2 regions of the Arthrobacter sp. P4_H3 genome follow, and region 1 is predicted to be linked to the other one. Evidence: riboswitches for the same ligand, from Rfam matches in the RefSeq annotation. Region 1 holds a riboswitch; the other holds the start of a gene.
The links. A riboswitch is a leader RNA that binds a small molecule or an ion and turns the genes downstream of it on or off. The one in region 1 is predicted to bind cyclic di-AMP.
Positions count from the first base shown of each region.

Region 1 (15,422 bases):
GCCCATGCCGCGCAGGTCGGCGAGGGCGGTCCGGAGAAGATCCACGCCGGCGTCGGACTCGTTTACCCAGTCCACCGGCACCTCGTGCACCCGGAGCCCGCATTTTTCGGCGAGTACCAGCAGCTCGGTGTCGAAGAACCAGGCATTGTCCGCGGTGTGGGGGAGGAGCTGTCGGGCGATATCCGCGCGGATGGCCTTGAAGCCGCACTGCGCATCGCTGAAATGTGCGCCCAGAAGGGTGTGCAGCAAAAGGTTGTAGCCACGGGGGATGAACGCCCGCCGATGGCCCCGGACCACACGCGAACTGCGCGATAGCCGGGTTCCGACCGCCAGGTCGGAATGCCCGGAGATGAGCGGGGCTATCAACGGGGCCAGCGCAGCAAGGTCGGTGGAAAGGTTCACATCCATGTAGGCCAGCACGGGCGACGGCGACGCGAGCCACACCGTGCGAAGCGCGTTCCCCCGTCCCTTGTCCCGGGAGCCGGACCACGGTGACCTCGCGGAGTTCCCGGGCCACACGCTCGGCGACGCGGAGCGTGCCGTCGGTGCTGGCGTTGTCCGCCACAGTAATCCGGAAGGTGCGCGGGAACGTGCCGCGCAGGTAAGTGTGCAGCCGCCGGAGGGACTGCTCCAGATCCTGTTCCTCGTTGTAGACCGGGATGGTCGCATCCAGGAGAGGCACCGCGGTTCCGGTCCGTTCGTCGACGGCCGCCCGCGGTTGCGTGTGCGGCAGGATCCCCGGGGCCTGGTCTGTGAGCGTCATGGTTCAACTATGAGGCTGGCGCATATAAAGGATTTAGGCCACAGCTGTGCGCCTGCTGTGGAAGCTGGGAAGCGATACGCCCGCAACACGGCCGAGGGCCCCGAACCACGTGGATTCGGGGCCATCTGCTGATGCGGACCGGTCCGGCCGGTACGGGCCGGCTTAGTACCAGTTGTTGGCGTAGTGGAAGTTCAGGGCGTCGCAGGGGGAGCCGTAGCGTTCCTTGACGTAATTCAGGCCCCAGTTGATCTGAGTGCGGAAATTGGTGAGGTAGTCTCCCCCCGCGCTGGCCATCTTTTCGGCCGGCAGCGACTGGACAATGCCGTACGCGCCACTGCTGTCATTCGTGGCCGTGGTCTTCCAATCCGATTCCTTGGTCCACAGCGTGGTCAGGCACTGCATCTGGTCAGCTGCCCAGCCGTAGTTGCCGAGCTGCGAGGCGGCATACGCCTGGGCCGCTGCGGGGTCGTCCACGGCGACAGGCGGCGCGGGAGCGGGAGCGGGTTCCGGAGCCGCCGCCGGGGCAGGGGCGGGGGCCGGTGTTTCCGCGGGCCGCTCTTCGGATGGCTGCTCTTCGGACGGCCGCTCCTCGGTGGACTGCGCAGACATGCTGACAGAAGCCGGAGCCGGCATGGCCGAAACCAGGATCTTTTCGAACGCGAGCTTCGACTTCGTGTCGGCGCTCGATGCGGCGATTTCTGCGGCCGTCGCCGAGCTTGCCGGTGCGGCGGGCTCGGAAGCCTGGCCGGCGGCGCCGACGCCGACCAACACTGCGCAGGCGGTCGCCACCACTGCGGCGCGGCGGCCGGAGCCGTGGAGGCCAGCGGCAAAGCGGGACAGCGGGGACGTCGTCTTGGCTGATTCAGCGCGGTGGCGTGAGCGTTCTGCGGGCACCGCGGTCTTACGTGAAGGGCGCTCTGGACGTACTTCTGGCGTGGATTTAGTCATGGTTGCCTCTCGATGCCGGCGGAGTTAGCTGTCGGGTTCGGATGAGGTCATCCGGCCGCACGGAACTTCACGTGTCGGCTTCACCCCGAGGGCGGCGATGCAGAATGCCCGGAGACCTGGGTCCCCCGCCTCTGCCTGATCATGAGGAAATCCGGGTAGCGGCAGAGTTTGGCGTCCATCCGGATATGCGGCCGGAACGGTGGCCGCACTCTAAAAACCGTACAGGAGATGGGACCTTAAGTCACATTTCGGTAACGAGGATCACGGTTGCGGCGCGTTGACTTGCGCCCGAGCTGCCAGTAATTCGTTTGATCACAGAAAAGACCGGCCAGTCCGCACGGGCATCGGCCGGCCGTGATTCCCGTGCGCCGGGTACTAGGCCGCCGGTGGTTCGGAGGGGAGGCGCAGCGCGAACTCCGTGCGTCCCGGACGGGAGGTGACTTCGACGGTTCCGCCGTGCGCTTCCATGATCGACTGCACTATCGAAAGGCCCAGCCCGCTGGTCCCCTCAGCGGCGGCCGCCCCCGCGGCGCCTGAACCCGATGCAGAACCTGCCGGGCTGGTGCGGGCGGCGTCCGCCCGGGCAAAGCGGGCAAAGACCCGGTCCACAAATTCGGGCGGGATCCCGGCGCCGTTGTCCGTCACGGTCACCACGGCGCTGCCGTCAGCGGAGCGCATCACGCCGGTGACGACGGTGGTTCCGGGGTCCGTGTGCTTGCGCGCGTTGGAGAGCAAATTGGCCAGCACCTGGTGCAGCTGCGTGGCGTCCCCGCGGACCACCACCGGCTCGTCGGGCAACTCGAGCTGCCAGACGCGGTCCGGGGCCATGACCTTCTCGTCGCTGACGGTTTCCACCACCAGCTGCGTCAGGTCCACGTCGCTGATCTTGAGCGGCTGCCCTTCGTCCAGCCGGGCCAGCAGCAGGAGGTCCTCCACCAGGGTGGTCATCCGTTCGGACTGGCTTTGCACCCTGGCCAGGGATTTCTTGCCGTCCGGTGTGAAGTCCTCGGTCATCCGCATGAGTTCCGTGTAGCCGCGGATTGCCGTAAGTGGCGTGCGCAGCTCGTGGGAGGCGTCGGCCACGAACTGGCGCACCTTGGTCTCGCTCTGCTGCCGGGCCTCGAGGGCCTTGGAGACGTTGTCCAGCATGAGGTTGAGGGCGTGCCCCACACTGCCCACTTCAGTTCCGGGGTGCGCGTTCGACGGCGGCACGCGCACCGCGAGGGCAACCTCGCCGGCGTCGAGCGGCAGTTGCGAAACCTGCGTTGCCACTTCGGACAGCTGCTCGAGGGGTTTCATGGTGCGGCGGATGAGGACCGTTCCGGCCAGGCCGATCAGGACCAGGCCCCCCATCGAAACGATCACCATGGTCCACACCAGTGAGTTGAGGGTGTTCTGCTTTTCATCGAGGGGTAGTCCCGTGACGATCACGTCCCCGTAGGGCGCCTCTACGGCCACCAGGCGGTAGGAACCGGTGGACAGGGTCCGGTCAACCGGCGTTCCGTCGTGTCGGAGGGCCAACAGGACCTGGTCGTCCTCGGAGGACAACGATGACCTGGTGGCGTCCTTGGCGAGGAATCCGGAGCTGACGTTCTCGCCGTTGATACGGGCAAACAGCGTGCCGATGCCTTGGCCCGGGCCGTCCAGCGGATTCGGCCTGCCGGTCGGGTTGCCGCTCGGAGGCCGGCCAGCGTTGTTGGAGATCCGAGAGGCCTGGCCCAGGCGATCGTCGAGCTGCTTGGTCAGGAATGAATCCATGGACGCGTAGCTGAACAGGCCAACCGCACCGCAGATTGCCACCAGCAACGCCATGGCCACGAGCACCAGCCGGGTGCGCAGGTGCCAGGTTGAGGGATCGAGCCAGCGGCGGCCTTCTTTGCGGATTACGCCGGCAAGCGTGGGCACCGCTCAATCCGCCGGTTTGATGACATAGCCCGCCCCGCGGACGGTGTGGATCATAGGCGGGTGCGTTGCGTCCACCTTCTTGCGCAGGTAGGAAATGTAGAGTTCCACGATGTTGGCCTGGCCGCCGAAATCGTAGTCCCACACCCGGTCCAGGATCTGTGCCTTGCTGACCACCCGTTTGGGGTTCTCCATGAGGTAGCGGAGGAGTTCGAACTGGGTGGCCGTGAGCTGCAGTTCCTCCCCGGCCCGGGTCACCTCGCGCGTGTCGATGTTGAGGACGAGGTCGCCCACCACCAGCTCGGCGGTGTCCATGGCGGCAACCCCGGAGCGTTGCACCAGCCGGTGCAGTCGGAGGAGCACTTCTTCCATGCTGAAGGGCTTGGTGACGTAATCGTCGCCGCCGGCCGCCAGGCCGAGGATGCGGTCCTGGACGGCGTCTTTTGCCGTCAGGAAGAGCGCGGGCACCTCCGGCGCGAAGGCGCGGATCCTGGTGAGCAGCTCAACGCCGTCGAACCCGGGAAGCATCACGTCCAGCACCAGGACGTCCGGGCGGAACTCCTTGGCGAGTTTCACGGCTTCGGGGCCGTCACCGGCGACGGCAACGGACCAGCCTGCCATCCGCAGGCCCATGCTCATGAGCTCGGAGAGGCTGGGTTCGTCGTCAACCACCAGGGCGCGGATGGGGGAGCCGTCCGGGTGGGTGAGCTGGGGAAGGTTGTTAGTCATGGAGTGCGAAGTGGCCATGGGACAACTCTCCGATCTGCGGTTTAGCCGGCGCTATGGGGATCCTGTGGGCCGGCTGTGAATCCCAGCCTAGCGAGCTGAACGCTCCGGCGGCCCTTCCCGGGCGGCATGGCGTGAATCGGTTGTTTCCGCGCTGAAGGTGGCCGCAGAAAGGTCACAGGCTCACCTCGTGTGGTGCACAGGCCCCGCACAGGAACGATTCAGAGTCTGGGGTGGACACCGTCCGCAGGCCCGAGGAGTACGCCATGAACAACCACCAGAACACGCCGGTTCCGGAAACCAACCCGGAAACCAGCCCGGACCCCACTGGGGAAAACCAGCCAGGTACGGCAGGCACCCCCGTCAGCCGTCCCGTCACCGGCACTGCCGGCTCCGGGCAGGCTTCCGGGTGGGGCGCACCGCCGTCGTCAGCTCCTTCCGGCTCCCTGCCGGCGGAATGGGGTTCGTCCGGACCGGCAGCCGGCGGATGGGGCGCCCCGGCGTCTGCCGGACACTTCCCCGGCAGCGGGCCTGGCGGCCGTTCGAAACCCTGGACCGTGAAGCGGGGGATGGTGGCCGCAGGAGCGGCGGTTGTCCTCGTAGGGGGAGCCGGGGTCGGAATGTACGCCTTGGCGTCCAGCTCCGCGGCGGCGGACGGTGCCGACGCAACGGCCGACGGCGGTGCGCTGCAGGAAACTTTGCCGGGCGCCCGCGGCGGTGCGCCGGGCGGATTTGCCGACGGCGGGATGCCTGCCCAGGGTGGACCCGGAAACTTCGTCCCCGAGGGGCTGGGCGGAATGGGGAGTGGGGTGTCCGCCGCCGTGCACTCCGAATACGTGATCCTGCAGGACGGCGCTTACGTCACCAAAGTGGAACAGCAGGGGACGGTCACCGAGGTCAGTTCGGACGCCGTGACCGTCAAGAGTATGGACGGGTTCAGCCGGACATATACGCTGGGTTCGGATGCGGCAGTGAGCAATCAGCAACAAAGGCGTCAACAGGCCGGCGGAACCTCAACCAGCCAGCTGACAGTTGCCGATATCGTCTCGGGCGCCATGGTAAGGATCGTTGCTGTGAAAGAATCCAGCGGGTTCCCGGCCGAGTCCGTTCAGCTCGTGGCCACGACGCTGACAGGGCAGTCCAACTGAGCGGGCGGGGGTTCCGGGCGGGTTCCCTGAGCCAGATTTTTCCGTGAAGCAAAACCGGGGGCTGGACATCGGCAATAAGCGGACCTCGTATTTCAGCAATTCCATACTGACTGAATTTTTGCCACCTAAGGGTCCGTTTGGGAGAATATTATTCGGAATCTGACCAATTCCGATCGATCGTTCTGAAAAACACCTGTTATTTTATTGGCATTTCAGAATCGTGATTTGGGCCACAATGCGGGATTCCGTCTCACGATGCGGACGATTCGGTCCATTGTTACTTGCAAGTTTTCATTGTTACGTTGCACACTTCAATTGTGAACAAGAACTCAACAGCACCTGCAGCCGCAGAACCCTGGACCAGCCCACCCGCTGGCGAAGACATGCGCTGTTGTCGAATGCACGCCTAACTTTCCTACCCCGAGAAGTTTTTAGGCATTCGCCCCAAGCCCAGCGTCGGGCGCCCCTCCCCAGATCTCATTGCGGGGAAAGCCAGCATTCGAGCCGCGATGACGGCCATTCACATTGAGGTAAGCATTCCATGTCAGTTGCATCTGGATACGTCCACATCTCCGTCCGAAACGCCAACAAGGGCGGCCAGCCTTCCGGCCTACGCCAGGGATTCGGCGCCCGACCGGCGTTCGCCCCGGCAGCCCCCGGCAACAGCTTCCCGGCCCCCGGCTATGCGCCGCAGGGCTACAACCCGAACTCTTATGGCCAGCTTCGCGCTGTTCCCGCCGCCGAGTCAGCCCCGCAGACGGCGCCCACCCCCGTGATTGCACCGGCCAACGGCAGCGCCATCCGCCCCGTCGCGAACGAAAACGTTGCCCGCGGATTTGTCCTGTACATGGGCATCGACGAGGAAACCGCGGCAGCAGCCGGCACCTCCATCGCCAAGCTTGCCCAGGAAATCCGCGCTTACGCACAGTCCCTCGTCTCCGGTGCGGAGAGCTACGCTGCCGTGGCGGTTGCCCCCGCCAGCGCCCCGGGTTCCGCGCTCGACGTCGTACGGTCCACCTTCGGTGACCCCACCGTCAACTCCCGCCAGCGCACGGAAGCCGCCCGGCTGCCCCAGCCCCAGGATCCCCGGCCGTCCGGCGTCCTCATCGACCTGGCCCGCCGCGAAGTCCACCTCGACGGCGATTCCCTGAACCTGACCTTCAAGGAATTCGAGCTCCTCAACTACCTCGTCGAAAACGGCACCCGCACGGTGGGCCGCGACGAGCTGCTCGAGGGCCTGTGGCGCAACGCCGAAGAGGTTCCCAACGAGCGCACCATCGACGTCCACATCCGCCGCCTCCGCTCCAAGCTGGGCCGCCTCGCCAACACCGTGCGCACGGTCCGCGGCCAAGGCTACCGGTTCTACGAGCACCCGGAGGTCGTGGTCTGGGCCGCTCCGGAATACTCCATCTAGTCTTAGCCCCGCGCAAAGCGTCCGTTCCCCTTGTTGGGACGGGCGCTTTCGCTTTCGCGGCACGATCCCTCGGCGCCTGCGCTCGTTCCTCACGCAACAACGGCGCTTTCGGGATGTGCCGCTACGCTGCAGCGCCCTTTGCCCCGCTGGGACCGTGCTTCGCGGGGGTGGGCTCTTGAAGTTGTGCCTCCGCGGCTGGTGGGGGGCGTTGGCCTAGGTGTGGTCCTGTGGTCCTATGGCCCTGTTGGCTTGGGGTGGTGCGGCGTAGGCTCTGATCGTCCATCCGACCATCAGGAGGAACCATGTCAGTTGCACGCATTACAACCCTGAGCGCGAACTCGAAAACCTCGTTTGATGATGCCATCAAAGAAGGCATCGACCGGGCCAACAAGACGCTGCGGGGCGTTACGGGCGCATGGGTGAAGGAACAGAAGGTCGAAATCGCGAACGGGGCCGTCGTTGCCTGGCACGTCGTTCTCGAAGTGACCTTCGTTCTGGAGGACTGAACCGTGTGCAGGGCGGCCGTGACCTGAGGGGCAAGGCCGCCGCACTAGGATTGGTGCATGAGCGAGCATCACATCAGGCGGCTGGTCCTCATGCGGCACTCCAAGGCCGATTGGCCCGGAGGCGTGCCCGACCATGAGCGGCCACTGGAAGAGCGCGGACACCGGGAGGCGCCGCTGGCAGGCAAATGGCTGCTCAAACACGGAGTCGTTCCCGATTTCATCCTGTGCTCCAGTGCGCTGCGGACCCGGCAGACGTGCACGTGGGTGTGCGCGGAACTGGGGGACAAGGCCCCGACACCGAAACTTGAGGATGGCCTCTACGGCGCATCGGCACTTCGGATGCTTACCGTCATTAACCACGTGCCGGACACCGTGACCACACTGATGGTGATCTCCCACATGCCCGGCGTGCAGGATCTTGCCATGCATCTTGCTTCACGTGACTCCAACCACGATGCCTACATGGACGCGGCCAACCGGTTTCCCACGAGCGGCTTGACCGTGCTGGAAACTGAAAAGACCTGGGCTGAACTGGACGGCCAGGACGCCCGGCTGACGCACTTCAAGGTGCCCCGGGCGCACAAGTAGGCACCGGCAATTTACCGCCGCGGTTCATGGTCAGCAGGGGGTTTGTGATGTTTACTGGAGATATTCATCGGCGGCCCAGGTTAGAGGAGAACATCGTGGACTCAGGACAGCTTGTGGGCATCATCATCGGCGTTGTGGTGGTGGTTGCGATTATTGCAGCGGTACTGTTCTTCAACCGCAGGCGCAAGGTGGAGGCGGACAGGAACCGCGCCGCCGAAATGCGTGAAAAAGCCAAGGCCGATGAGCTCGGAGCCCGGGAGCGCGAGGCCAAAGCCGCGCGTGCCGAGGCCGATGCCAAGCAGGCAGAGGTTGAGGCCGAGCGCCTGCGCCGGGATGCCCGCGAAAAGCAGCAGGAAGCGGAACGCGTGCGGGCCTCGTCGCAGGAGCAGCTCCGCGAAGCCGATGAAGTTGACCCGGACGTGGTCACCGCCGACCGGCAAGCCGCTGACAGGCACAACACCGACGTCCACGACACAGACCGGCACGACACAGACCGGCACGATGCGGCCCCCGTCCCGCCGCAGACGCGTGCGGAAGCGGGCACCCGCGGACGCGGGGACAACATTCCGCCGGCGGGGGAACCAGCCGCCGCGGAACCCCGCACGGCTGCCCCCGTCACGAACGAACCCCGCACGGCTGCCCCCGTCACGAATGAACCCCGCACGGCTGCCCCCCATACTTCGGAATCCACCACCACGGAGACGGGCGCCGTGGAACCCGGGACGACACGGCGGACCGATTCCGTCCCGGGCGGCGACCAGCATGACAGCGGAGCGGACGGGGCTCCCGGAGAGCGCCCCCGGAACCTTTGACCGGCATACCGTGGCGCTGCAGCACTGAACCGGCAGCCGGAGAGTGAACCTTCGCCATTCCGCCCTTGCGGTCCTCGTGGCCGTCCTGTGGGGCGCGAATTTCGTTGCGATCGACCTCGGCCTGCACGCCAACGGCACGGAAGTGCCGCCGCTGCTATTTGTGGCCATGCGCTTTGTACTGGTGGTCTTTCCGTGGATTTTCTTCATCCGCAGGCCCAACGTCAACTGGCGGGCCATCCTTGGCGTCGGCCTGTTTATGGGTGCCGGACAATTCGGCCTCCTTTACCTGGCCATGGCCCTGGGTATGCCGGCCGGGCTGGCCTCACTGGTCCTGCAGGCACAGGTGCTGCTAACGGTGCTGCTGGCTGCAGGAATCCTGGGTGAACGTCCCAGCGGACGCCAGTTCGCCGGCGTCGTGCTCGGTGTGGCGGGCCTTGCCGTCGTGGCAGTCGGCCGCAGCATGGTGGCGCCTGTTCTTCCCCTGATTATCATGCTTGCGGCCGCGCTGTCCTGGGCGGCGGGCAACATCGTCGCCCGGCAGGCCAAGGCCTCCTCCGGCCTGGGCCTCGTGGTGTGGTCCGGTGCTGTGGTTCCGCTGCCGCTGTTCGGGTTGTCACTGTTGATCGACGGTCCGGCCGCCGTGGGCGGGACTCTCACCGGGCTGCAGTTGGTCACCATCCTGAGCGCCATCTACACGGCTGTGCTCGGGTCCCTGGTGGGCTTCGGAATCTGGAACTGGCTCCTGGGCCTCTACCCGTCGTCGGCAGTGGTCCCGTTTACGTTGCTTGTCCCGGTGGTGGGGATGACGACGGCGTGGCTGGTCCTGGGCGAGGTCCCCTCACCTGCGGAGATGGCCGGCGGGCTCCTGCTGCTGGCCGGAGTGGCTATCGCCGTCCTCCGGCCTGGCCTGCGGGGAGCCACGCCGGGCCAGCGCAGATGGCATGCTCAGCGACGTGATGTGGCCTTTGCGGGCGACTTGGGCGATGGCTTGGCCGGCTTGGGCACGGCCGGCTTGGGCACGGCGGACTTGGGTGCCGGCCGGGACACGCGTGTCACGGGGGCCTTGGCAAATGACGACGCCGACGCGGGCCGTTTGGCCGCCGGGGCGCGGGAGGCTCCTGATCTTGACGCGGGAACGCGTCCGTAGGCGGTCCCGGCAGCCGCGCGCGAAGCAGGCCGGGCCGCCGGTCGGCTGGCGGTGCCTGCAGGTCTGCGCCGTCCGGACTGGTTGCGTCCAGACGGGTTACGGCCAGACAGGTTACGGCCGGACTGGTTGCGGCCCGGCCGGAGCCGCCTGCCGGCCGGCCACACCGCGCCGGTGAACAGAACCAGCAGCGTTCCCGCCCCGGAAACGGCAGCGAGGTAGAAGTAGATATCGGAGTCCTGCGTGGTCACAGCCGTGCCCAGCGAATCCGGTTCCGCGGTGAAGGCGAGCCCCCACATGCGCAGGAACGCAATGGCGAAACCGATGAACAGGCTGGTTCCCACGCCTCCCGCCAGCAGGGCCACGTTTCGTCGCCGGGCCACCACCTGGACGACACAGGCAAGGTATCCCACGGCCACGGCTCCGAGGAACGCGTACATCACTGCCTCTTCGAGCGTGATCGCGGTGAGCACCAGAAGGCCCGCAGCGGCGAAGGCCGCAACGATGGCTAGTCTTCCACTGTTACCCATGTGGCGCATGTGACTAATCTTCCCCGATGCGTGCTACTTCCTGACGTAGCCACGCATGATTGCCATGATTGCTGCAACGCTTTGTTCGCGCGTGCGCTCGGGGTTGTACGTCTGGCGGTCCAGGCCCACCACAAAGCAGGCTCCGAAGATGGCGGTCTCCAGGCTGCCTCGGGAGATGGATTCGTCAACGTCGTACCGTCCGGCCACGCCCTCGATCGCGGCGCCGATCACTTCCAGCAGGCGGCCGCGAAGCTCGGCAAAGGTGTCCTGCCATTCGCTGGGGGTCCGCCAGTTCTCGCTGACCCACAGCCTGGCGAAGGAGGGGTACTCGGCCATGAAGTCCATGGCCTGGCCGATCATCTCGTCCATGGCGGCCAGCGGGTCAGCGGAGGAGTCCTTTACGCTCAGCAGCCTGGCCAGCAGGATGTCCACGCCGTGGCGCAGCAGCTGGGCGATCAGGTCGGACTTGCTGCCGAAGTTGTAATAGACCGTCCCCTTCGAAACGCCGGCGGCCGCAGCGATCTCGTCCACCGTGACGCCGGCCGCACCACGTTCCCCGATGAGTTCCATGGAGGCTTCGAACAGCTTTTGCTTGGTGGCATTGGTGCGGGCGGGGCGGAGTTTCTTGTCGCCGGCTTCCGGCATGCTCATACGGCGATCTCCGGTTTCAGGGACTTCAGGGTCCAGAACTTGTGCTTGTGGACGGCCAGCGTTGACAGCGCGGCCCCCAGCATAGTGTAGCCAAGCAGGCCGGCCACGGTGGGCAGGATCATCGACAGGTCCGCGCCGTAGATCAGGTGCCGCATCCCGGTGACAACGTAGCCCATCGGGAGGACCTCATGCACCACGTGCAGCGGCTGGGGCGTGGTCTGCCAGGGGAAGGTGCCTCCCGAGGACACCAGCTGAAGCACCAGCAGGATCAGCACCACGAGCTTCCCGGGTGAACCAAGCAATGCCACGATGCCCTGGATGATGGCGCTGAATGCCATGGCGGCCGCAAGCATGAACAGCCACATCAGCACCGGGTGCGCGGGGTTCAGGCCTAGCGCCAGGTCCACTACGAGAGTGAGCAGGCTCGCCTGGACAACGGAGACAGCCAGGAAGGGAAGCCAGCCGCCCACGGCGATCTTCCATGACGGCGCGTTGGACGCCAGCGCCCGCTGCGTGACGGGCCGCATAGCCTGGATGAGCATAAAGATGCCGATCCACAGTGCCAGGGTCAGGAAGAACGGTGCGAGGCCGGCCCCATAGGACCCGGCCTTCGCCTGGGAGACGTTGCTGACGGCCACGGGATCGGCCATGACCTTGGCGAGGCTGTCCTTTTGGTCATCGTCGGGATTGGGGACCTGCCCCGCGCCCTTGGCCAGCTCCGAGGCAAGGGTGCCAGCTCCGCCGGCGGCCGTTGCCGCGCCGTCCTCAAGCTGCGCCGCGCCGCCGTCGAGCGTCCGGGCGCCTTCGGCGAGCTTCGCGGCGCCGTCAACGGCACTCTGCTCGCCGGCCGCCAGTGCGGATGATCCGGTGTGGAGCTGGTCGGCTCCTGCGGACGCCTGGGAGATGGCGCCCGTCAGGGCGGGTGTGGCGGCCGCCAGCTTGGCGGCACCGGCGCTCACTGCAGCCGAACCGTCGGCAAGCTGTTGGATCTGCGCCGCATCGGACTGGATTTTGGCCTTGGCGTCCGCGACAGGTCCGGAGGCAGCAGCCGCATCAAAGTCCGCAAGAATGCTGTCCGCCTGGGCCTGGGTGATGATCCCGGCAGCCATCAGCCTGCTGTTGGACTCGACAACCCGGGTCCGCAGCCCCTGGTCCGCCGTGTTCAATTGCCCGACGACGTCCTGCACCTTGGTGTTCAGGGTGGCGTTTCCGGCGGCCACCTGGGCGGCGCCGTCGGCCAGCTTTTGCGAATCGGCTGGCAGGGAGCCCGTCTTGTCCTCGAGCTGGCCGAGTCCGTCGCTCAGCTGTGCCGCGCCGGCGTTCAGCTGGTTGGCGCCGTCGCGCAGCTTGAGCTGGCCGCCGTAGAGCTCATCGGCCCCGCTGCTCATCTGCGTGGTGCCGTCGTGGAGGGCCACGGTGCCGTCGTGGAGCTTGGTCACGCCGTCGGAAAGCTGGCCGGCGCCGTCCGCTGCCTTGACCATCTGGGTGTGGATGGTGCCGAACCCGGTGAGCAGCTGGTTGGCGGTTTCCTCGCCCACTTCCTTCGCGACGCTCGAGTGGACGGCCGTGGTCAGCTTGTCCACGATGGTGCTCAGGAGGTAGTTGTTGGCGTCGTTCGTGGTCACGTTCAGCATCGCCTGGTTGGCTGCGTCGAAGCTGCCGGGGGAGGCAAGGTTCGAGGAGAAGTCCTTGGGAATTTTGAGGGCGAAGGCGTACTTGCCGCTGCTGACTCCTTCATCGGCCTTCTCTGCGGAATCGACCGGCTGCCAGTTGAACACGTGACCGTCGATGAGGCTGTCGGCTACATCCTGGCCGGCATGCAGCTGTGTTCCGTCGCCGGACGTGGCGCCGGTGTCCTCCACCAGCAGTGCGGCGTCGATCTGGTCCAGGTTGCTGTACGGATCCCAGTTGGCGTAGAGATACACCGCCCCGTAAAGCAACGGCACCATGGTCAGGGCAATGATGGTCAGCTTGGGCAGCAGCCCGCCGGTCATGCGCTTGAGTTCGGAGCGGGCCAGCCGCAGCACAGTCACTTTGCGTCCTCTGTTTCGGTTTCGGGGCTGGAGTTTTTGTCCACATCAAGGGACTTCGGGGCCGTTTTGCCCGCGTTATCTGGACAAAAACTCTTGTCAAGGGGAGGGCGGGGGACGGCGTTGCCGATCACCGCGGCGGGGCCGGTCCAGTTGTCCGGGAGGGAAGCGACCGTGGCGACGACGGCGAGGTGCCGGCCGCCGTCGTACGCCAGCTCCTGAAGCCGCGGCAGCCAGTCTGCGGTGTCAGCGCTGTGGCGGTCGGGGGAGTCGACCACCAGGAGGTCGGTGTCCGGGTTGGCGAGCGAGAGGGCAGTGAGCAGTTCGATGCGCCTGGCAGGGGCCAGCTGTTCCGTCCACAGGCCGGCGATGTCCTCGAAGCGGTTGACTTTGAGCCACGGTTTGCTGAGCAGCGCACCGCGGTAGCGCCGGGGGATCAGCGCCAGGTCCTCGGTGACGAGATCGCGCACGCTCAGGTGCTGCTCGGGTTCATTGACCCCGGGGGCGTCCACCAGGGAGCTGGCCAGCCGAATGTGCTTGGTCTTCGCCACGCTGTCCCAGAGGAGCCCGCCGGACGACGGTTTCATGCGTCCGCTCAGTGTGAGTGCCAGCGCAGTTCTCTGATCCTGGCCGGCGCCGGTGACCAAAACCAGCTCGCCCCGCCGGGCCTGGAGTGAAGTCGGCGGGAGGAGGTCATCCCGCCGGCCTTTCACGTGAAGCTGTCGAACCGAGAGCATTGGAGCCTTTCGCAGAGGGTTTCTGCTTCAAGGCTAACTGAACTGACTGGTCAGTTCAAATAGAATGCGGCGGATGTGACCAGGCAGTCAGAGGCCGTACTCCTCGAGCAGCCGAAGCCACACCTCGCTGATGGTGGGGTAGGACGGCACCGCATGCCACAACCGGTCCAGGGGCACCTGGCCTACGACGGCGATGGTGGCGGCATGGAGGAGCTCGGCCACGTCCGGGCCCGCGAACGTGGCACCGAGCAGCACCTTCCGGTCCTCGTCCACCACCAGCTGCGCCCAGCCCTCGTAGTGCTCGGAATGCAGCGAGGAGCCGGACACGTTGATGGGGAGTTCCACCGAGGAGACGTTGTAGCCGTCCTTCTCCGCCTGCCGGACGGACCGGCCCACGCTGGCGAGCTCGGGATCCGTGAACACCACATTGGGAATGGCATGGTCGTTGGCGGTCTGCGCGAAGCGGCTCCACGGCGCCGGCGTTCCGTGCAGCTCACCCTTGGCCCGCGCGGCGATGGCGTCGCCTGTGGCGCGTGCCGAATATTTGCCCTGGTGCGTCAGCATGACCTTGCCGGCCGCGTCCCCCACCGCATAGAGCCACGGGCTGTTGCCGCCGTCGCTGCTGTCGGCGTGGATGCCCTCCACCAGCCCGGTGGTGTCCGTGCGCAGCGGCGGTACTTTGCCGTCGGCGCCAAGGCCCACGGCTTCCAGCCCCAATCCGTCCAGGGCGGCATGGCGGCCGGTTGCCACCAACAGCTTCTCGGCACTGACGCTGCTGCCGTCCGCCAGATCCACGGTGACCGAGCCGTCGTCGTTCTTGCTGACCCGCTCAGTGCCGGTGTTGAGGCGGACGTCCACACCGTCCGCGCGGAGGCCGGCCAGCACCAGATTTGAGGCGTCCTGCGGGTACATGCTGAGCAGGTCGCCGCGCGCCACGAGCGTCACGGACGAACCAAGCCGGGCGAATGCCTGCGCCAGCTCGGTGCCGGCCACCCCGCCGCCGAGGACCACCAGGCTGCGCGGAACGCTGCGTGCGGAGGTGGCCTCACGGGTAGTCCAGTACTCCAGCTCCGCCAGGCCTGCTACCGGCGGAGCCGTGGGGGCCGATCCGGTGGAGAGTACGACGGCGTGCCTCGCCGAGAGGAGGTAGTTCTTGCCGTCCAATCCCGTCACTTCCACCGCACGGGGGCCGGTGATACGGCCACGGCCCCGGATCAGTTCAATCCCGGTGTCCTCCACCCATTTGACCTGGCCGTCATCCTGCCAGTTGGACGTGAAGTAGTCCCGGCGCTTGAGTACGGCGGATGCGTCCAGGGTCCGTGTGACCGCTTCTCCGGCACCGGGAACGGTTTGTGCGCCATGAAGGGCGGTGCCGGGGCGCAGCAGGGCCTTGGAGGGCATGCAGGCCCAGTAGGAGCATTCGCCGCCCACCAGCTCCGCCTCGACCAGGACCGCCGTCAGGCCGCCCTGGACCACGCGGTCCGCGACATTCTCCCCCACGGCGCCCGCGCCGATCACTATGA
Region 1 covers NZ_JBFUKK010000016.1:8,576-23,997, reverse strand. Annotated here, with positions in the region: gene AC1DRE_RS18555 (glycosyltransferase) at 1-763, opposite strand, end outside; gene AC1DRE_RS18550 (aggregation-promoting factor C-terminal-like domain-containing protein) at 926-1,711, opposite strand; cyclic di-AMP (ydaO/yuaA leader) riboswitch at 1,711-1,885, opposite strand; gene AC1DRE_RS18545 (HAMP domain-containing sensor histidine kinase) at 2,087-3,616, opposite strand; gene AC1DRE_RS18540 (response regulator transcription factor) at 3,620-4,360, opposite strand; gene AC1DRE_RS18535 (hypothetical protein) at 4,606-5,487, shown strand; gene AC1DRE_RS18530 (winged helix-turn-helix domain-containing protein) at 6,029-6,901, shown strand; gene AC1DRE_RS18525 (dodecin family protein) at 7,204-7,407, shown strand; gene AC1DRE_RS18520 (SixA phosphatase family protein) at 7,465-7,995, shown strand; gene AC1DRE_RS18515 (hypothetical protein) at 8,091-8,807, shown strand; gene AC1DRE_RS18510 (EamA family transporter) at 8,851-9,954, shown strand; gene AC1DRE_RS18505 (TetR/AcrR family transcriptional regulator) at 10,515-11,132, opposite strand; gene AC1DRE_RS18500 (YhgE/Pip family protein) at 11,129-13,165, opposite strand; gene AC1DRE_RS18495 (ABC transporter ATP-binding protein) at 13,162-13,899, opposite strand; gene AC1DRE_RS18490 (dihydrolipoyl dehydrogenase family protein) at 13,987-15,422, opposite strand, start outside.

Region 2 (15,422 bases), on a different contig from region 1:
GAGTTCGCTTCCGCCAGCGGTGTGGGTCAGAAGGCCGGCATTGCCTTGGCCGCCACAGGGCTGGTCCTCACTGTGACCGTCCCGTCAACCGGACCCATGATGAGCACCGCGGACACAGGAAACACGTCAGCGGCCGCCGCATCCGTAGCGGCGCAGCCTGAGGTTTCCGCGGCTGCAGGCGCCAAAATCGACTTCAACCGGACCTATATCGCCACCAAGGGCGATCCCGACGGCAAGCTCAAGCAGCTGCTGAGCGCGCAGTCCGCCGGCACCATTACCCGTGCAGCGTCCACCGGAAGCCTCGGGGCACCGCTGGCGCAGATGGTTTCCGCATCCCCCTTCGGCTTTCGGGTCAGCCCGATCACCGGCGGCACCGGCGAATTCCACCGCGGGCAGGACTATGCGGCCCAGTGCGGCACAAGCGTTATGGCCGCGGCCAGCGGAACGGTGACGTTCTCCGGGTGGCACCCCTACGGCGGCGGAAACCGCGTGGTGATTGACCATGGCAACGGCCTGGAGACCACGTACAACCACTTGTCCTCGTCCAACGTCCAGGTAGGCCAGAAGGTCAGCCGTGGCGACGTTGTGGCCCTCAGCGGGACCACCGGCGCCTCCACCGGCTGCCACCTCCATTTTGAAGTGATGGTCAACGGCGAAGTCGTCGACCCCACCGGCTGGCTCTGATCCAAGCCGATGGAACACTCTCGGATTCCTGTGACATGCCGTGACCTGAATGTGACATTGACCGGGAATTCCTGTACCGTCTAAAGCACGCCAACTTTTCCGAAGTTGGCGCTCTTGAGTGGATTGCCTAACTCTGCCACCGCTCAAGGTCCGTTCGCATTACATCGTCTGGCAGAGGCGGGGGAACCAATTTTGGTCTTCGCAAGAAGACCTTGGGGTTAAGTCGCAAAGCTTCTCAGGAAGCCGAGTGGCCGGGTGACTCCCATCCGAATCCGACAGCTCACCTCGTAGGCATTGGGAGAGGCTACCTTCGTGTCTACACGTCACAATTCTGCGCGCCACCGTGCGCAAACGGTTCGTACGAACCCGTTGAACTCTGTGTCCAGGGCTGTTACTGCCAACGCCGGGACCGTAGGTCGTCAGGCGGCTGTCATCGCAGCCGCGTCCGGACTGATCCTCAGCGTTGGTATGCCGGCAAACGCCGCAGATACCAACCTGGGAGTGTCCGCTTCCACGGAGTCCGGCTCACAGTCGGCCCAGCTGGCCGTTACCGCGGAACCGACAGCGACTATTTCCTTCGAGCGTCCGGCAGTGACCACGAAGGCAGCGCCCAAGGTTGAAACCGTACGGGCTCAGTCGACCGGTTCAGATTCAACTGAGGCTGACGGAGAAGCGAAGGCCGGCAAGCTCGCCGACGCCGTTTCCTCCGCTGCCGCATCGGGCCTCGCCGCGATCGCCTACACCGGGATCGGCAGTGCCTACGTCTGGGGCGGCACCACCCCCAGCGGCTGGGACTGCTCAGGCTTCACCCAGTGGGTCTACGCCCAGGCCGGCATCAGCATCCCCCGCACCAACGCATGGAACGCCATGACGCCTACCGCCACCCCGGCGCCGGGCGACCTGGTCATGCAAAACGGCGGCGCCCACGTTGGCATCTACGTCGGCAACGGCATGATGATCAGCGCGCTGAACCCGTCGCAGGGCACCATCCTGCACGCCGTGTCCGCCACGGGCACGTCTGCGTACTACACGCTTCGCTAAAACACGCGCTTCCCTTCGCTGAAGCGCGCGTACTTCGCTAAAAACCCGTTCGGGCCGTTCCGGCTTACCCCCAAGATGCCGGAGCGTCCAAAAACCGCGGCCTGCCACGCAGTCTGAGGAAAACGAAAGAGAGAAATAATGACTACTCGTGCCATCGCACGGCACCGCGCCGAGGTTACCAAAACCAACTCGCTTGCTGTCATTGCCAAGGCCGTCGGCGACAACGCCGGTGGCATGGGCCGTCAGGCTGCGGTTATCGCTGCTGCTTCCGGTCTGGTCCTGACGAGCGGTATCGCAGCCAACGCTGCCGACACCAACGTTCAGCGCGAAGCAACCTCCGCTTCCACCCTGGAAGTTCAGTCTTCCGCTCCGGCCAACATCTCGGCCGCTTCCAGCATCGCCATCGCCTTCGAGAAGCCGGCTGTTTCCACCTCCCCGGCTCCGGTCGTTGAGGCTCCGAAGCCGGTCGTCGAGGTTCAGGAAGCTGCTCCCGAGGCCGCTCCCGCAGCCGTTGCGGCAACCGTGTCCGCCCCGGCGGCCCCCGCAGCTCCCGCCGCTGCCAGCGGAAACGGTGCCTCCATTGCAGCAGCCGCTTACGCCCAGCTCGGTGTTTCCCAGGACTGCACCGCCCTGGCCACGAACGCGCTTGCTGCTGTGGGCATCAACTACCACGGCTGGCCGGCAGGTTACCTGTCCCTGGGCCGCACCGTGAGTGCAGCCGAGGCACAGCCGGGCGACCTCGCCTACTACGAAAACGGTGGCATGGGCATGGCCCACATCGCTGTATACGTCGGTAACGGCCAGGCCGTGCACGGTGGCTGGAACGGTGGAACCACGTCCCTGTTCAGCGTCAACGTCGGCTCCGGCCCGGTCTTCATCCGCGTTGGCGGCTAAAGCCTCCGGTTAGCGATTTCCAGAAGAACCCCTGCCATTGGCAGGGGTTCTTCTGCGTTTCCGGCAGGTGAATTTTTACCGACACGCAGCGTGTGGTAAAGGCACGATTCGGTGATCGGGCACTTGAGTGTTTACTCTTGTGTTGTCGATCCATAGCCCGGACAAGCAGAGGGCAGCCGGCCCTCGAGCCCCTGACGGGTGCGGCCGTGAAGAGGTATGTGCATGCGCACTCTCGTTCTTAATGCTGGATATGAACCGCTGGCGGTTGTGACCTTCCGCCGGGCGCTGGTTCTTGTGCTGACCGGAAAAGCAAGCGTGGTGGCCGAAGGCGACGATCCTGTCGTTGGGCCGCAGGAGATCCTGGGCCGCCCGTCCGTGATTCTCCTGAACCGCTACATCCGGCCCCGGTACAACACAATCACGGCTGTGAGCCGCCGGGGCGTGCTGCGCCGTGACGGACACCGCTGCGCCTATTGCGGTAAGGCAGCACACACCATTGATCACATCCACCCGAAATCGCGGGGCGGTGCGGACTCCTGGGAAAACCTGGTGGCCGCCTGCCTGCGGTGCAACAACGTTAAGGGTGACCACACGCCGGCCGAGATGGGCTGGAAGCTCCGGTTCGTACCGGCGCCTCCGCACGGCACCATCTGGCAGATCAAGGAGCTGGAGAAGCCCACGCCAGCGTGGGACCCGTTCCTCCTGCCCGAATCCGCCGCCTGAGGCGTCACGTCTGCGCCGGGCCACGGGTCCGGGGCTAGGCTTGCCATGTGGAGTTTGATGCCTTGATTCTGGCCGGCGGGCGGTCCTCGCGCCTGGGCGGCGTGCCCAAGTCCCAGCTCGTGTACGACGGCGCCACCCTCCTGGCGCTGTCGCTGGCAGCATCCGCCGGTGCGGGCGCCACGGTAGTGGTTGGACCTGACCCGGGCGCGTTGCCACCCGGCGTTCTGACATGCCGCGAGGAGCCGGTGTTCGCGGGACCTGCTGCGGCGATCGCTGCAGGTTTGGCGTCCCTTGACCGCTCGCGAGGCCCCCTCCGGGCAGCGTTGACGCTGATCCTGGCCTGCGACATGCCCAAAGCGGACCAGGCCGTGGCCGCCCTGCGGGCCGCCCTTGCCAATGAAAGCCGGGATGTCACCGAATCCGAGGGAATCATGGCCGTTTCTCCGGATGGACGCAAACAGCCGCTTGCCGGCTTTTATGGCACAGCTGCGCTAGAACGTGCGGTGGACGAAATGGAGAAGGGCGGGGGGCTCACAGGGGCATCAGTCTTCTCCCTCCTTGCTAGGCTTGACGTGCGGGCTGTCACTGTCCCTGCCGGCGCCACGGATGACGTGGACACGTGGGACGATGCCACCGCGTTAGGGGTGTCCCGCCAGGGGTCATGATCCACCGATGGTGGGAGACCGTGCAGTGGCACCGCAACTGAATTTGAGTTTGGAGGCAACAGTGAAAAGCCAGGACGAAACGCTGGAGGACTGGTGCCGGGCCCTGCTGCAAGCCTTCGAGCTGGAGGACGTCGAGGTGGACGTCAATGAAGTGCTTGCGCTGGCCGGCGTCGCGGCCCATTCGGTGGTGCGGCCGGCGGCGCCGCTGACCACTTTCATCGCTGGCTTCGCGGCGGGTATGGCGTCGGGCTCGGGGCAGGCGCCGGACGCGGTCTCAATGCAGGCGGCCCTGGGAGTGGCACGGGCGCTGGCAATGGATTACGCAGCGGCCGATTCCACAGCTGGCCCGGCTGATCCGGTCGGCTCCGGTGCGGTGCGGACCGACGCTGCGCCCGGACCGTCGGTCAGCACTGGGAACACCGGCGCATGACGGCTGCGCCGCCGGACGGCGGTGACGCCGCCAGCGACGTGCCCGAACGCGGCGAAACCGAAGATTCAGCAGAACCACGCCCTGGCGGAGGGGCCCGGGGGTCCTCCGCCGAACCCGGAGCGGGGGACGCCGCTGCCGCGGCAGCCGGGTCCGCCGATACCGGGCACAGCCATTTGGCACACACCTGGCAGGAGGCCCGGCAGGCGTCCTTCGATTGCGCAACTCCCATTCCGCCCGGGTTGGTGCCGCTCAGGACCGCACTGGGCCGAACACTCGCGGCCGATATTACGGCGCTCCAGGACATGCCGCACTACGCGTCGTCCGCCATGGACGGCTGGGCAGTCAATGGCACGGGGCCCTGGATCCTGGCGGACCCCGGACATCGGCTCGCACCCCACCAGGCCAGCCCCATCGTCACCGGCGGCCTGATTCCGCCCGGGGCGAAGGCTGTTCTTCGCAGCGAGAGCGGCACGATAACCACGGACGACGAAGGGCTCCCGGTCCTGGCCCTCGGCGGGGCCGCACGGCCCGGTGAACCGAAGAACGGCGAGCACATCCGGAAGGCGGGCGAGGAGGCGGCCGCCGGGGACATCCTGGTCAAAAGCGGCACGGTCCTGAACCCGGCCCACCTTGCGCTTGCGGCGCTGGCCGGCCACGACGCCCTGCGGGTCCAGGGGAAACCCGTGGTGAAGCTCCTGCTGACAGGATCGGAGGTGGTCACCGCAGGCCTGCCCGCGCCGGGCAAGGTCCGTGATACTTTCGGCCCGCAGCTTGGGGCTGTGGTTGAAATGCTTGGTGGCATCAGCGCCGGGCAGGAGAAGATCGGCGACAACTATGACGCATGGCTTGCCGCCCTGGAAGACACCGGGCCGGATGACGGGTCAGTGCTCCGGCAGGAAACAGGGGAGCCGGCCGCGGAAGAGGCGCCAGCCGACGTCGTCATCACCACTGGCGGAACCGGCCGTTCCGGGACGGACCACCTCCGCCGGGCTGTCGCGGAACTCGGCGGCCGCCTGCTGATCGACGGCATCGCCATGCGTCCCGGGCACCCGGCGGTCCTCGCCGAGCTGCCGGACGGCCGCTTCATCCTTGGGCTGCCCGGTAATCCCCTTGCCGCGATGATGGCGCTCTGCACGGTTGGTGCGCCGCTGTTGGCTGCGTTGGGCCACGGGACACTGCCGCCGATCCGTGAAGTGCCTTGCGGAACGATGATCGACCCGGATCCGGGACGGACGAGGCTGATGCCGTTCAGGCTCCTGTACGGCATGGCATCCCCGGCCCAGCACACCGGTCCCGGCATGATGCGCGGCCTTGCGGCGGCGGACGGCGTCCTGGTGGTTCCGCCGCACGGCGTTCAGCTGGGGGAGGCGGTGCCCGCCTTCGCCTTGCCCTGGGGTGCGCCGATCCAGCAGGCGGAACCTGCGGCCGCGAAGCCCAAGACTGCTCCACGCAAGGCTTCCCGGAAGCCCGCGGCTTCGGACGGTCCCGTGGACTGGAGCGCCCTGCTGGGCTAAATCGGTCCCCGCTGGTGAAGGCGGTCCGGGCTTGCAATGATGGTCATATCCCGCACTGTTAGGAGCACATCGTGGCCCGCATGACGCAACGCCGCAAGATCCACAGGTTTGTCCTGGACGGTTCCCCCCAGTCCCGTGAATTTCCCGTGCGGCACCGGGAAGACGTGCTGGCGGTGGAGGAGCCGCTGGAAATACGGTTGGGGTCCCTTCCCTTTACCGTAACCATGCGGACGCCCGGAGACGATTTTGACCTTGTGGCCGGATTCCTGGTGTCCGAGGGCATCATCTGGGCCCCCGAGCAGCTCGTCTCGCTGCGGTTTTGCGCCGGCGAGGACGAGAACGGCGTGCAGACCTTCAACGTTGTGGAAGCCCAGCTGCGGCCCGACGTCGTCCTGCCCGACAGGGGACGGAACATCTTCACCTCAAGCTCGTGCGGCATCTGCGGCACCGACTCCATCGACGCCGTCCGCAAGTCGTCGCATTTCAGCCCCGCAGCGGATCCGCTGACTGTCCCTGTGCAGACGCTGTCCGGGCTGCCGGACAAACTCCGCGCAGCACAGGCCGTCTTCGACGCTACGGGAGGTGTCCACGCCGCCGGTCTCTTCCGGATCACGGACGACGGCGGCACTGAGCTGTTGTGCCTGCGTGAGGACGTGGGGCGCCACAACGCCGTGGACAAAGTGGTTGGCTGGGCGCTGCGCGAACGGCTGCTGCCGCTGGCGGGCACGGTCTTGCAGGTCTCCGGGAGGGCCTCATTCGAACTCGTGCAGAAGGCTGCCCTCGCCGGCATCCCGGTGCTGGCCGCTGTCAGTGCACCTTCCAGCCTGGCCGTGGAGTTGGCGGAAGCCAGCGGCATGACGCTGGCAGGATTCAGCAGGAGCACCACGCTCAATGTCTATGCCGGACAACACCGGATTACGGCTCCCGCGCCGGTGCCCGGATAGGCAAAGAGCTTGGAATAACGGACTGGGCGCAGTAGATTTTATCCATCGATTGGACGCGCCGATCCGCTCCTTCGGCCGAGTTCCGGGGTGTGCGCATAAGCTGAACCCAGCGGGCAGGCACGTACCGCGGATCAGCTGTCAGCTCCCAGGCCACAGGCATTAAAGAGGACCACATTGCACGACGACCGACGCATCACGGAAGTCCGTCTCGACCGCTTCATGCGCGAACGCGTGGACACTGCGGTGTATACCCGCAGCGTCCCGTTGAACCTCAGCAGCTGGGACGTTCCGGACGAGCCAGTTTCCGTCATGGAAGCCCTCCACCAAGACTTCACCCCGCTGGACCACGAGTCGCCGTGGGGCCGCCCGTGGAGCACCAAATGGATGAGGCTGCAGGGCGAGGTGCCGGACTCATGGGGAACTGCTCCTGACACCACGGTGGAGATCGTCGTGGACCTCGGATTCAGCCTGGAGGCCCCCGGCTTCCAGTGCGAGGGAATTGCGTGGCGGCCGGACGGAACCATCATCAAGGCCATCTCACCGCGGAACCAGTACATACCGCTGAAACTCCTGGGCAGCGGCATGGCAGTGGACTTCTACGTCGAGGCCGCCGCCAATCCCGACGTCGCGCAGGGCTGGACCTTCGCAGCCATGCCCTACGGCGACAAGGCGACCGCCGGGCAGGACCCCAAATACCGGCTTGGCACCATCGCGATCGCCGAACTCAACCAGACCGTCTGGGCGCTGCAGCAGGATGTCTGGACCCTGAGCGGCCTCATGCACGAGCTCCCCATGGAACTGCCGCGCCGGCACGAGATCCTCCGCGCCCTGGAACGGATGCTGGACATCATGGATCCGGACGACGTTCCCGGCACCGCCGCGGCGGGCCGTACAGCCCTGGCCGATGTGCTGTCCCGCCCGGCCTACGCCTCGGCCCATCAGCTGGTTGCCACGGGCCACGCCCACATCGACTCCGCCTGGCTATGGCCGGTCCGGGAAACCATCCGCAAGTGTGCCCGCACGTTTTCCAACGTCGTCGCCCTGATGGATGAGTCTCCTGACTTCGTTTTCTCCTGTTCGTCCGCGCAGCAGCTGGCCTGGATGAAGGAGTTCTACCCTGAACTCTTCGGCCGTATCCGCGAGAAGGTCAAGGCCGGCCAATTCGTGCCGGTGGGCGGCATGTGGGTGGAATCGGACACCAACATGCCAGGCGGCGAGGCCATGGCCCGGCAGTTTATCGAAGGGAAGAAGTTCTTCCTGGATGAATTTGGCGTGGATTGCCAGGAAGCCTGGCTGCCTGATTCCTTTGGATACTCAGGTGCGCTGCCCCAGATCGTCAAGGCGGCCGGCAGCAAGTGGTTCCTGACCCAGAAGATCTCCTGGAACCAAGTCAACAGGATGCCGCACCACACCTTCAACTGGGAAGGGATCGACGGCACCCGGCTGTTCACCCACTTCCCGCCCGTTGACACCTACAACTCGGAACTGAGCGGCCGCGAACTGGCGCACGCCGAACGGAACTACCGGGACCATGGCCGTGGCACTGTCTCGCTGGTCCCGTTCGGTTATGGCGACGGCGGCGGCGGACCAACCCGGGAAATGATCGCCGCAGCCCACCGCACGGCCGACCTCGAAGGCTCCCCGAAGGTGCGGATCGGCACTGCCGCCAACTTCTTCACGCAGGCGCAGGCTGAATACACGTCCCTGCCCGTGTGGGTGGGGGAGATGTACCTGGAACTGCACCGCGGAACGTACACCAGCCAGGCAAAAACCAAACTGGGCAACCGCCGCAGCGAACACCTCCTCCGGGAAGCCGAACTGTGGTGCGCCACGGCCTCCGTCCGCACCGCGGGCGGGTTCGCCTACCCGGCGGCCGAACTGAAACGCCTGTGGCAGCTGGTCCTGCTCCAGCAGTTCCATGACATCCTGCCCGGGAGTTCGATCGCGTGGGTCCACCAGGACGCCGAGCGGAACTATGCGGCTGTCGCGGATGCGCTTGAGGCCATCATCGCCGGCGCCGCGCGCGCCGTGCTCGGTGAAGGCACCACTGCGTTCCTGCTCAACGCAGCGCCGCACGAACGCAGTGGTGTTCCCGCCCTGGCCGCCGCCGAACCCGTCCGGAGCGACCACCCGGTGACGGTGACCGAATCCGGCGGGGGCTACATCCTGGACAACGGCATGATCAGGGCCGTGCTGGACGCCAACGGACTCCTGACCTCGCTGCTCGACCACGCGAGCGGCCGCGAAGCGATTGCCCCGGGCCAGTTCGGGAACCATCTGGAACTCCACCGCGATACGCCCAACGAATGGGACGCGTGGGACATTGACGAGTTCTACCGCCGGAACGTCACCTCACTGACCGAAGCGCGCTCGGTGACCCTGGAACGGGGCGGCTGGGACGCCGTCGTGGTGGTGGAACGGCTGGCCGGATCGTCAGCCATCACCCAGCGGATATCGCTGGAGGCCGGCTCCGGATCACTGAGCATCCTGACCGCCGTGGACTGGCAGGAGCGGGAAAAGCTGCTCAAGATCGGCTTCCCGCTGGACGTCCGGGCGGACCGCTCAGCGTCGGAGACCCAGTTCGGTCATGTGTTCCGGCCCACCCACACCAACACGTCCTGGGAGGCGGCGAAGTTCGAAATCTGCGCCCACCGCTGGATCCACGTGGCGGAGCCGGGCTATGGCGTGGCGGTGTCCAACGCCTCCAGTTACGGCCACGACGTCACCCGCAGCGTGAGGGACGACGGCGGCACCACCACCACGGTGCGCACGTCGCTGCTGCGCGCCCCCAAGTACCCGGATCCAGGTGCGGACCGTGGCCGGCACGAACTCATGGTGACCATCAGGCCCGGGGCGGCCATCGCCGATGCCGTGGAAGAGGGCTACCGGACCAACCTTGCACCGCGCATCGTGAAGGGCGACCACGCCGTCAGCCCCCTGTTCACGGTGTTCAACCAGGGAATCGTGGTCGAGGCGGTGAAGCTGGCGGAAGACGGCTCCGGTGACGTCATCGTGCGTCTCTACGAGTCCCTGGGGGAGCGGTCCGAGGGAATGGTGACGGCCAACTTCGACACGAAGGGCGTCCATGCCGTGGATCTGCTGGAGCGTCCCATCGCGGGCCAGGGCGTGACGGCGGGCCTGGATTCCGCGAAACTGACGCTCCGGCCGTTCCAGCTTGTGACGCTCCGATTCACCCGCTGAGGCGCAACAGCCGTTAAACAGGCTGAGTGGGGGCGGTCCCCAACGGCCCGCCACCACTCATCCCCCCAATTGTGTTCAGCGGCCCGCCCGGCGTCGAACGGATTGTCCCCATTCCCGGCGCAAAGCAGAAGCCACTTTCACACATTCATGATTCTCTCACGTTCTAATGATTTTGTGAAAGCCCTAAGTCTACTTTGCGGTAGATGACTTTTGCGGGGCGGCTTGCGTTGCCCGGACCCTGGCCATCCAGAAGGCGGCGAGGCCCACCACGAAGCACAGCGCGGCTCCGTAATTGATGATGAACTTCAGGGGAGTCAACTGTGCCGGGAAGAAGGGAAACAGCAGGCTCACGGTCAGGCAGACACCGCCAATGGCCAGCAGGAGGGCACCCGCCCGCACCAGCCCTGGCAGCCGGCTGCCAACCGCCTTCACCATGGCGGGGAGAAGCACAAGGGAAACGTAGGCCGGGTAGGCCCGTCCGGCTGCACCGTAATACTCCACCAGGTGGGCATTGCGGGTGCTGCGCTCGTACACCGCACTTAGCCCCGCCGACGAGCTAAACGAATCCATCATGGCGAAAAAGACGACCATGACGGCAGATATGAGGCCAAACACCAGCAGTCCAGGCCTCCCGACCAGCCAGCGCCTCTGTTTGTCGGCGCCGAAGGCATTAACGCAACGCAGCCCAATGAAAAAGATGACGGCGAAGAGGACGAAGCGCAGTATGAGGTTGGCGACGTTGATGCCGCCGAGCAGGCCGTCGATGGCTACATACGGGCCGTCAATGCTCAGGAGGATTGCGAGTGTGGCCAGCACGAAGATGTAAAAGAGTGACCTGTTCTCACCCCTGACCGCACTTGGAATTCGCGCCACGGCAGCGGCGCAGCAGACGGCCAGGGTGGACCATTGCAGGATCTCGATCATCCGAGGTTCTCCCAGATCGTTTTGGTTTGTTGGTGGTCTTGTTCCTGGCGCTTGAGGGTCTTCCCCAGGGCCTGCAGCCGCTCGCCGGCCAGGGCGGCGAGCTCGCCGTCGGACAGGGCGTCCAGTGCTGCCTGCCGTGCGCCGGGCGGCCAGCCGGCCTCGGACTCGGTAATCATCCCCGTGGCCACCAGCCCGCCCGTCAGCCCGACACCGGCTGCCCTGGACGTGGCGATGGCCAGCTCCGGGGTCAGCCGGTTGGCGGTCAGCTGCGCGGAGTAATTCTGGGGGGCGATCCCGGTGGCGGCGGAAACCCGGTGCCGGAGTTCGCCGTCGTCGACTGCGTCTACCCAGTTCTTCACGGAGGTCGCATGCGGCGCGGGTGTGAGCCGCGGCGCAGGCGGCTTGTCAGCGTCGCCGCCGGCCGCTGCACCGGCGGAGCGGGCAATGACCGCACTCAGGAGGTCCATGGTGGCGATCTGGCTGACCAGTTCCGCGGCAGTGGGCAGCACGGGGCTTCCGGCAAGCTCGCTGTAACTCGCGAAGGTGGCCAACGCCGCCACCGGGTTGATATTGAAGGCACGGCTGATGCTGACAACGGTGCTTTCCGCCACCTTCCCGCGGACCAGCTGCTGCGCCAGGGTGGTCCGCTTGACTCCGGAGATCCTGCAGATATCGGCGGTGCTCGCCTGGGGCGCTATTCCGTGAAGCCAGCGTTGGAACGCCTTGGCGGGGAGTGGCATGGATGGCTTCCTGCGGGGTGGGGCGGTTGGAGTAGCGACAGTCGATTTTACGGCGGGGGGTATATGAACTATGCTAGATGGTCGAACCCGTTGGTCCGTACACCCCCCAAGTCCGGACCAGCGGGTTCTTCCATGCCCGGCGGGATTTCAGGCCGTTTTGGGCCGCAGTGAGAGGATGGACTAATGACTGCAACCCTTGTTGCCAAAGATCTTTCGGGCGGTCACGACCACCGCACACTCTTCTCAAAACTTTCCCTCACCGTGGCCCCGGGCGACGTCGTGGGCGTTGTTGGCGCGAACGGCGCCGGCAAATCCACACTTCTCCGGCTGCTGGCAGGGGCGGACCAGCCGCTGGCCGGATCAGTGAGCCTGGCCCCGGCCGATGCCTTCGTTGGCTGGCTGCCGCAGGAACACGAACGCGTCGCCGGCGAGACAGTGGCAGGGTACGTCGCCCGCCGGACCGGCTGTGCACAGGCAACGGCAGACATGGAATCAACGGCGGAGGCTCTGGGCTCGGGTGCCGCCGGTGCCGATGACGCCTACTCCCTGGCCTTTGACCGCTGGATGGCCTCCGGCGCTGCGGACCTGGACGACCGGATCGCGCCGGTCCTTGCCGACCTGGGCCTGGAGGTGGGGCCGGAGGCGCTTATGACGGGGCTGTCCGGCGGGCAAGCGGCACGCGTGGCGCTTGCCGCCCTGCTGAGCCGCTTCGACGTGGTCCTGCTCGATGAGCCCACCAACGACCTTGACCTCAACGGACTGGCCAAGCTGGAGGCGTTCGTGCAGGGGCTCCGCGGCGGTGTGGTCCTGGTATCCCACGACCGTGAGTTCCTGGCCCGCTGTGTCACCACCATCGTGGAACTGGACCTCGCCCAGAATTCCGTGGCGGTGTATGACGGCGGCTACGAGGCCTTCCTGGAGGAACGCGCCGTGGCCCGCCGCCATGCCCGGGAGCGGTACGAGGAGTTCGCCAACACGAAGGCGGACCTCGTTTCCCGCGCCCGGACCCAGCGTGAGTGGAGCTCCCAAGGCGTCCGGAACGCCATGAAGAAGAGCCCTGACAATGACAAGATCCGCCGTGCGGCCTCCACCGAATCCTCGGAGAAGCAGGCCCAGAAAGTGCGCCAGATGGAATCCCGGATCGCCCGGCTCGACGAAGTGGAGGAGCCGCGCAAGGAGTGGCAGCTGCAGTTCAGCATCGGCCAGGCCCCGCGATCCAGTGCCGTTGTGGCAACGCTGCGGGACGCCGTCGTCCACCAGGGTGACTTCACCCTGGGGCCGGTGAACCTGCAGCTCAACGCCGGGGAGCGCATCGGCATCACCGGTCCCAACGGGGCCGGCAAGTCCACGCTGCTCCGGCTCCTGCTGGGGATCCGGAAGCCGGACTCCGGCAACGCCGCCATGGGCGCCTCCGTAGCCATTGGCGAAATCGACCAGGCCCGCGGCCTGCTGGCCGGTGACCTCACCCTCGGCGATGCCGTCGAGGCTGTCCTGACGGAGCTGACCCCGGCGGAAGTCCGCACCCTGCTGGCCAAGTTTGGACTCAAGGCGGACCACACCTCGCGCCCGGTCGACTCGCTCTCCCCGGGCGAACGGACCCGCGCGGCCCTTGCCCTGCTGCAGGCTCGCGGCGTGAACCTGCTGGTCCTGGACGAGCCCACCAACCACCTGGACCTGCCCGCCATCGAGCAGCTCGAGGAGGCCCTGGAAAGCTACGACGGCGCCCTGCTCCTGGTGACGCACGACCGCAGGCTGCTGGAAAACGTACGCCTGGACGTCCGCTGGAATGTGGAGGACGGCGTGGTGACCGAGCTGCCCGCCGGCGGGTCCGCACCAGCCGCGGCATCACCAGGCGCCGGGAACGGCGCCATGAAAGGCCAGTCACGATGAGCATGGACCGGGTAGCATGGAGCTCCCTTTACAACATCACGCGGGCCGCCAGCGGTTCCAAGCCGTTCTCCAAGGCGACTCTCAAGCGCGTATTCGGCTTCGCCCGGCCGCACCGCCGCAAGCTCATCGCCTTCGTGCTGCTCTCGATCGCCATGGCTGTCCTGGCCGTGGCCACCCCGGTCCTTGCCGGCCAGGTGGTGGACGCCATCATCGCAGGCGCCGGTACCGACGTCGTGATGAGGCTGGCGGTGCTCATCGCCGTCGTGGCCGTGGCCGAGGCCGGGCTGGGGCTCGTGACCCGTTGGCTGTCCTCCACCATCGGCGAGGGCGTGATCGTGGATCTGCGCACCAAGGTGTTCGACCACGTCCAGAAGATGCCCATCGCCTTCTTCACCCGCACCCGCACAGGGGCCCTGGTCAGCCGGCTGAACAACGACGTCATCGGCGCGCAGTCGGCCTTCGCCGGCACGCTGTCCGGCGTGGTCAGCAACGTGGTGGCCCTGGCGCTCACCCTCGTGGTGATGCTGGGCAAGTCCTGGCTGGTGACCGTGCTGGCCATGATCCTGCTGCCGATCTTCCTCATTCCGGCACGCCGGATGGGGTCCAAACTGGCCGACCTTCGGCGCGAGGCTGCCGAGCACAACGCCGCCATGGGTACCCAGATGACCGAGCGGTTCTCCGCGCCCGGCGCCACGCTGGTCAAGCTCTTCGGCCGCCCCGACGAGGAATCCCGTGAGTTCGCCGTCCGCGCCGGGCGGGTCCGGGACATCGGCGTGCGCACCGCCATGCTCCAGTTCACGTTCGTCACCGCGCTCACACTGGTCTCGGCGCTGGCGCTTGCCCTCGTGTACGGGCTGGGCGGCTTCCTCGCCCTGCAGGGCCAGCTCGCCGCGGGCGACGTCGTGGTGCTGGCGCTGCTGCTCACCCGCCTGTACGCGCCGCTCACCGCGCTCTCCAACGCCCGGGTGGAAATCATGAGCGCCCTGGTCAGTTTTGAGCGGGTCTTCGAAATCCTCGACCTCAAGCCCCTGATCCAGCAGAAGCCCGACGCCGTTGAGGTGCCGCCGGGTCCCGTCTCGGTGGAGTTCGACGACGTCCGGTTCGCCTACCCTGCCGCGGACAAGGTGTCGCTGGCGTCGCTCGAGGACGTCTCCACCCTGGACACCCGCGGCGGCGAAGAAGTGCTGCACGGCATCAGTTTCCGGGTGGAACCGGGCCAGACCGTTGCCCTGGTCGGGTCCTCGGGCGCCGGCAAGTCCACCATCGCCCAGTTGCTGTCACGGCTGTACGACGTCGATTCCGGCGCCGTGCGCCTCGGCGGAACAGTGCCCGGGACCGGCCTGGACGTCCGTGACGCCACCTTTGATTCGATGCGGGCGACGCTGGGCATGGTGACCCAGGACGGGCACCTGTTCCACGAATCCATCGCCTCCAACCTGCGGCTGGCCCGCCCGGACGCCACAGAAGCGGACATGTGGGATGTGCTGCGCCAGGCCCGGCTCGAATACATGATCCGGTCCCTGCCCGACGGCCTTGACACAGTGGTGGGGGAGCGCGGCTACCGGCTTTCCGGCGGTGAACGCCAGCGCCTCACGATTGCCCGGCTGCTGATCGCGCAGCCGCGCGTCGTCATCCTTGACGAAGCCACGGCCGCCCTGGATTCCACCAACGAAGCGGCCGTGCAGGCTGCGCTGGGGGCAGCGCTCGAAGGCCGCACCGCCGTCGTGATCGCCCACCGGCTGTCCACCATCCGCGCCGCGGACATGATCCTG
Region 2 covers NZ_JBFUKK010000008.1:24,788-40,209, forward strand. Annotated here, with positions in the region: gene AC1DRE_RS12535 (M23 family metallopeptidase) at 1-684, shown strand, start outside; cyclic di-AMP (ydaO/yuaA leader) riboswitch at 815-992, shown strand; gene AC1DRE_RS12540 (C40 family peptidase) at 1,063-1,725, shown strand; gene AC1DRE_RS12545 (NlpC/P60 family protein) at 1,864-2,619, shown strand; gene AC1DRE_RS12550 (HNH endonuclease) at 2,842-3,342, shown strand; gene mobA (molybdenum cofactor guanylyltransferase) at 3,390-4,007, shown strand; gene AC1DRE_RS12560 (DUF6457 domain-containing protein) at 4,069-4,437, shown strand; gene AC1DRE_RS12565 (molybdopterin molybdotransferase MoeA) at 4,434-5,951, shown strand; gene fdhD (formate dehydrogenase accessory sulfurtransferase FdhD) at 6,023-6,895, shown strand; gene AC1DRE_RS12575 (alpha-mannosidase) at 7,070-10,096, shown strand; gene AC1DRE_RS12580 (hypothetical protein) at 10,286-11,020, opposite strand; gene AC1DRE_RS12585 (hypothetical protein) at 11,017-11,760, opposite strand; gene AC1DRE_RS12590 (ABC-F family ATP-binding cassette domain-containing protein) at 11,944-13,650, shown strand; gene AC1DRE_RS12595 (ABC transporter ATP-binding protein) at 13,647-15,422, shown strand, end outside.
Region 2: another riboswitch for cyclic di-AMP. It lies ahead of AC1DRE_RS12540 (C40 family peptidase); the one in region 1 lies ahead of AC1DRE_RS18550 (aggregation-promoting factor C-terminal-like domain-containing protein).